DNA from 2 places in the Brevibacillus sp. AG genome. Region 2 is predicted to be linked to the other one. Evidence: riboswitches for the same ligand, from Rfam matches in the RefSeq annotation. Region 2 holds a riboswitch; the other holds the start of a gene.
What was found. A riboswitch is a leader RNA that binds a small molecule or an ion and turns the genes downstream of it on or off. The one in region 2 is predicted to bind cyclic di-GMP.
Positions count from the first base shown of each region.

Region 1: linked by a shared signal. The riboswitch ahead of POF51_RS31320 (GNAT family N-acetyltransferase) and the one ahead of ggt (gamma-glutamyltransferase) in region 2 are both predicted to bind cyclic di-GMP.

Region 1 is NZ_JAQMYO010000024.1:16,423-19,788, reverse strand. Features, by position in the region: gene POF51_RS31325 (methyl-accepting chemotaxis protein) at 1-1,406, opposite strand, end outside; gene POF51_RS31320 (GNAT family N-acetyltransferase) at 1,408-1,962, opposite strand; cyclic di-GMP riboswitch class I at 2,157-2,240, opposite strand; gene POF51_RS31315 (peroxiredoxin-like family protein) at 2,414-3,076, opposite strand; gene POF51_RS31310 (Crp/Fnr family transcriptional regulator) at 3,161-3,366, opposite strand, start outside.
Region 2 is NZ_JAQMYO010000004.1:215,577-218,942, forward strand. Features, by position in the region: gene POF51_RS12375 (methyl-accepting chemotaxis protein) at 1-362, opposite strand, end outside; gene ggt (gamma-glutamyltransferase) at 482-2,200, opposite strand; cyclic di-GMP riboswitch class I at 2,382-2,470, opposite strand; gene POF51_RS12385 (SET domain-containing protein) at 2,720-3,337, shown strand.

The DNA.
Region 1 (3,366 bases), on a different contig from region 2:
TCTTTTTGTTCAGAAACGAGAACAAGCACTTCTTCCAGGCTCTCTTTGTTCTTGTCGGTAATATCTGCGTTGACTTCAACTTTTGCGCCGACTTCTTGAATCATACTGTGAACATGGATAATGAACTCTTGCAGGTTTTTCGTTTTATCCGCGAAGTTTTGCATGTAGTTGTCTACATTGGTGAACATTTCTTGTACTTCAATGATGCCCTCGCTATTTTTCTCAAAAGAAGTCTGTGACTCAGAAATCATATCTGATACGAGCTTCATTTTTTCGCGAATGGTCATGAGCAGGTTCGAGATCGACTCAGAGGATAGCTTGGAGGATTCAGCCAGCTTGCGTACTTCATCTGCTACGACAGCAAATCCTCGGCCGTGTTCGCCTGCGCGAGACGCTTCAATCGTGGCATTGAGTGCCAATAGATTGGTTTGTGCAGAAATCTCGGAAATGGTTTGAATGATTTTCCCAATCGATTCGGTTTCTTTATTGAGCTCTTGAATCAGCTGGTTCGTACCTTGGATATCCTTGATGAATCGTTCAAAGTCATTGCCGATGTTGCCGATGCGTTTGCCGCTCTCATTAGTGGCTTCTTTGGTCGATTCAACGTAATCATGCATCTCCGTAACAGAACGGGTCATGTCCTCCACTTGCAGATTCGTAGAGCTCATTTCCCGACGCAGCTCGTCCGTATTGCTGGTCTGAACCGTAAAGGACTCCATAATGTCTTGCAGGGAAGCGACAGTTTCGACTGCGCGAATATTTACACCGTCCGTCACCTTGTTCAAATTCTCTTGATAGTCTTGCATAGAGGTGAGTGATTCATTGATCTGATCCAGAACACGTTGCAATGATTCCTTTGAGGCAATCGCTTCTTGTTTTTGTTGCTCACTTTCCTCTTGCAGCTTGTTATTGAATACAGCATGCATCATGCTCGTGACAGAGACGAAGCAGAAGGTAAGCAAGAAGTACATCAGATCAAGGTTGTTTGTCGAATGGAAAATCGTTTCTCTCTGTGTCAGGAAGTAGTAAGAGACAATACCCAATGTCGATACAATCGTCAAAATATTGATGAGTCGGTCTTGATAAATCCCCATGACTGCTACAAAGAACATAATGGTCATGATATTGATCATATGCGGGTCCAGTCCAACTACGATGAACATAAAAATTCCGATTACGGCGAAGTTGAAAAACTTCATGAAGGGCGCTGCTTTTTCACGGAACCTCGGGCGATTGGAGATGTAAGTAAAAGGTGCCAGCACGCCATACAAAATACCCAGTATCGTGAAAACGAATGTGTACGATACGCCTAGAAAAAGGTTTAGGACCTGAACTACCGTAATAATACTTGCGAATACGATTACGACCCAATTGTTTCTTCTTCTCAATAGATCAATGTTATCCATGTTACCCACCTACCTCGACTTTTACTTGGTTGGATGACGACGAATTGTACCAGGAATATTTCGGATCGTGCTTATTGTCATAGACATCTTTTAGATGGAAGAGGGTCGGAATGGCATCGGCCCCTTTGTAAAAGACGATATCTTTGGTCTGAGTCGCCTTTACTTGATACTTCTTGTTAATGAACGTAAAAAAAGTCGGATCTGCTACCCCGATTGCGTGGGTATAACCGTGCTTTTCAGCGTAATCTATCATCAAGCAAATTCCTTTTTGCCCTAGTTGTCCGCGGTATTTCGGCAAAACAGCGAGACTGTCTACCTCCATTACTTTCATATCTTCTGTAACAACATCCTGAAAAAGTGATTTCATATAAGCACTTGATTTGGAAAAGGGCGTCATTTCAAATGTTCCACCTGCTTCACCATCTTCGGCAAGTAAGAGGAACTGAGCCGAGCCTTCTTTCGCATGCTCCATCTCGAAGCCCATGCTTGTCCATACTGTTTCTTTGATTTCATGAAATTTTGCTAACTCTTGTACGGTTTCTACTTGTTTGTACATAACTTCTCCACTCCATCATTTTCTCTGATTGAACCATGTTGTGTATGTTTGACGTCACTAAAGTTATGTTTTTCCATCCGATACGAAAATGAAAGTGCTTTCATCCTCCTTTCAAAAATGTAAACACAAAAAAAGGCCGTTCCATCGAAATGGAACAACCGAAGCTACCAACATCGAATAAATGGTCTCAAGATGATGGCAACCCGGCTATCATGGTCAAAGACTGTAGACCCGTGGTTTTGCGTCGCCACCTTTCGATGACTTTGCCTTTTGCATTTTTTAGCAAAAATTGTAAAGATGTGTCGAATTTTGCTAGACATAATCATGCAAAATATAAGCCAAAAGATATATTCTTGTCAAGTTTTGGTAGGGAAAATAAACTAATTGTTCATAAAGCATAGACGTAGAAAAAACCAGTTGTGTGATCAACTGGTTCTTCGTTATATAAGCGTTAGGTTAGGGTACGCAGAATGTCTAAAACTTCACTAGGCTCCATGCGTTTTTTGTAATCAGGATCTAAGCCTGCTGAACGGATTACGCCCTGGTTGTCGAGGATATAAGTAGCAGGTATGGGGAGTGTCCATGAATCTTCGCTATTAAAACGATGGAGATCAATATCCAATGATCGGTAGGTATCATGTAAAAAATCAGGCAGTCTGAATCTGAGTTTATATTTTTCTGCTACTTGGTTATTGGTATCGCATAACACGGGAAAGCTCAGACCGTTTTTCTCTTGCATAGTAAGAGAGTGTGAAGGAGATTGTGGACTAATGGCAAACAATTGGGCACCCAGAGAGGTTATCGTATCGATCTGTTTTTGGTATGCTTGCAGCTCCAAATTGCAGTAGGGGCACCATGATCCACGGAAAAATGTAAGGACGACGGGACCTTTTCCGATTTTTTCCGACAAGGTAATGGTCTTGCCAGTGTGATCGTTCAACGAGAAATCAGGTGCAATCGAACCAATCGGCAAGCCCTTTGCGTGTCCAGAGGTCCGCAGCTCCTCGATTGATTTTGTAAATGCATCTGTTACTTCACGAGTGAGGAAGTCTGCTATTTGTATGGTTGTAAAATCTAGCTCTTCGCGCAGGCTCTGAAAATGTGGTTTATCCATATGTCGTTCCCCTCTTTTTCGAAAGAATAGTAAAAGCCATAGCTTTACGATATCTTTCTTTTAGAGGGGGAGATGTAACCTGGATTACATTCTCTTCAAAATTTCGTCCCGATGAATGGAAATGGATTTAAAGCCTGTTTGAATCAGTTCTTCTCTTACTAAAGCACGTAATGCTACCGTCACAGCTTCCCTGGATGCCCCGACAAAATGGGCGAGTTCTTGATGGGAAAGAGGTAAGTCAATTTGTTGAAATGCCGAACTGTTAGGAGTGCCAAATTGATCGGCAAGCC
Region 2 (3,366 bases):
CCAACGCTTTTGGGGAACGTATCAGCCGTTACTTTTCCATCACTTGCGATAAAGGTATTTCCGTCATACAGTTTCATTTCCTCGGTAAACTTGCGGATGAATTCATTTTTTGTCGCTGCATCATCGGATTGAATATCCGAGGTACGGGCTAAAATCTGAATTTCTGTCATACGCCGGTCCAGATATTGATCCATAGCTATGGCTGTACTGGAAGTAAGGTCAACATAGGAAGATTTTTGTTTATCAATCAGAATGGATGAAAAGCTGTTCGTGATAAACACTGAAACGGCAGTAAGTGGAATGACGGCCACGACGAGAAACCAAAGGATCATTTTGTTCCTGAGTTTGTTGAACAAAAACATAGGATTTTTCCGCTCCTAATCCGTGATTGAGATATTTCTTTCTTTGTGAAAAGCGGTCTGCCACAAGGAAATATAATACAGGTAGACTGCTGAGATTAACTCAGCAGTCTGACAAAATATCAATATCCCATTGCTGCGCCTTCACCGCGAGGGTCAGCACCGCCAAATTTTACATTGGTTTGCGGGTCAATCAGGATTGCACCGGACTGTCCCATCGTATCGGTATAGGCTGCTTCCAGCTTTTCGACTGGATGCCCACGTTTTATTAACTCGTCCAGGACGTCTTGAGGGATGCGGCTTTCCACCTTGAGATTGTTGGAATCAGATCCCCAGTTGCGTCCATGCAGCCATCTTGGCGCTTCGATTGCGTCTTGTACGCTGAAACCAAAGTCGACGATACGCGTGACGAGAGCGGCTTGCGTTTGCGGCTGTCCTTCTCCCCCTTGTGTTCCGTAGAGAAGATAAGGCTTGTCCCCTTTAAAGAGCATAGCTGGGTTAATGGTGTGGAAGGTACGTTTTCCTGGTTCCAAGTGATTGATGTGTTTGGAGTCCAAAGAGAAATAGCTTCCGCGGTTTTGCAAAAGGATGCCCGTATCTTTCGCAACGATGCCGGAACCCCAGTCAAAATAGTGACTCTGAATGATGGACACGGCATTTCCATCTTTGTCAACGATCCCGAACCAAGTTGTATCGCCTTTTGGATCAAGCGGTTCTACGGATTTGGCAGCTTGCTTCATATCAATGCGCGCAGCTAAATCTTTCCCGTGCTGCTTGGACAACAGCTCATCCACAGGGATATCCGCAAAGGCAGGGTCAGTCAGCCATTTGTCGCGGTCAGCAAAAGCCTGTTTGGTAGCTTCCACAATCGTGTGATAGTAATCGGGTGTTCCTTCACCCATGCTCTTGAGGTCAAAGTTATTCAAAACATTAAGAATAGAGAGGGATGCCATACCTTGTGAGTTAGGCGGAACGTTGTACGCTTTATAACCGCGGTAGTCTACCGTAATTGGATCTGCCCAAGTGGAGGTGTGCTTCTCAAAATCTTTCAACGTGAGCAATCCGCCGTTGGCTTGCATGTCTGCTACGATTTTTTTAGCTACTTCTCCTTTATAAAAACCGTCAGCGCCTTTTTTCGCAATGATTCGCAAAGTATTGGCAAGATCCTTTTGTTTGAGAATTTCGCCTGCTGCATAGGGATCACCGTTGGGCTTCAGGAATGTTTTACGGAATCCATCAAAACGTTGAAGATTCTTCAAGTTATTGTCAGTTGGATCTGTCGCGTATTTCGTCCAATATACTTGGTTGGGGGAGACTGGATATCCGTTCTCGGCGTATCCAATGGCAGGCTCCAGCAGTTTGTTCCATTGAAGCTTACTGTTGCCCATGCTTTTATGGGCGTAGTTGTAAGCCTCCCACCAGCCGGAGACGACACCAGGGACAGTGTTTGCCGATTCATAACCGCGGGACGGGATTTTTTCGTAGCCTTTGTTTTTGTAATAGTCGATGGTTGCCTTTTCGCCTGCGCGACCACTGCCGTTCAGTGCTTTCAGCTCTTTTGTTTTGGCATTGTAGATGAGCCAGAAGTTATCTCCACCAATGGTTGTGTAATGAGGATAGACGACAGCTAATGTGGAAGCGGCTGTAATAGCAGCATCTACTGCATTTCCACCGTTTTCTAATGTCTTTAGGGCCGCAGCCGTAGCCAGATAGTGAGGAGTCGTCACCATTGCGTTCGGTGACATCGTTGTTGGACGGTTAGCAGCTTGTGCCCCTGAGAATGTTGATACCCCGATGACAGCAGTCAGCGCGACGGTCGAGAGTTTCTTCCAGAATGACATTCCTATGAAACCTCCTTCATGATGAATAAAATAATGATTCATTAAACCGGCTATCCGCTGTTGCCTCACCTCCTTCAAAAGTCAAAAATACACAATCATACAAAAATAGACAAAAATAGACATTATGTGCGCAAAAAAAGACCAATGATATAGGATCACTGGTCTCGTCCTACATCAATACTTCGGTAGCTGGCAAGCATGTCCGCTGTTGCGGAGGTAGCCCCTGTAGCTTTGCGTCGCCGGATTTCCCCGGGTTTGCCGTTTCGATATCAATGGATGAAGCATAAAATTGACACATTTACTGATGCGATCGTTGTGGGAAAATGTTCCTAAAACACCGTTTGCCAATAATATAGACTATTTACCATTTGTGGTAAATAAGAAAAAATATTTTAATCCAGAAAAATAGTCAGGAATGCTATGGGGAGGATTGTTTTTCGCAGACATTCACACACCTCATGGGGCTGAATTGCTTATGATGATAAAAAGGCACATAAGCCAAGGAGTGAAACAAAGACCATGATGCATCCCGATACAGAATTGCGCTATATCAACGATGAGATCGGGTACGGTGTGTTTGCGACAAGGTTTATCCCAAAAGGAACGATTGTATGGGCACAGGACAATTTGGACCAGGTATTGGACCCTGCATTTGTGGAAAAACTTGACTCATTACGAAAACAGGACGTGCAAAAATATTCATTCAAGAACCAGTTCGGAAAGTACATTCTTTGTTGGGATAAGGCAAGGTACGTGAACCACAGCTTTCATGCGAATTGTGTGCCGACCATGTATGATATGGAATTGGCTGCACGGGATATTTTTCCGGGCGAAGAGCTGACCGATGATTATGGAACGTTAAATCTGGATGAACCTTTTGATTGTTTGCCCGAGTCCGACACGGATCGCTCCCGTGTAATGCCCGATGACTTGCTTCGGTATTACCCACAGTGGGATCGGATTGCAGCGGAAGCATTCCAACGTTTCAATCATGTTGAACAGCCTTTGTTGCATCTGATTTCCCCGAAGCATCTCGAAACGATTCGAGGGATCACGGAGCAGCGCTTAGCCATTGATTCTGTCATTCATCTGTATTGCAGGCCACAATGGCAAACGAGGCAGCAATGGAAGACGTGAGCGGGTCGGTCAACGACCCGATTTTGTTG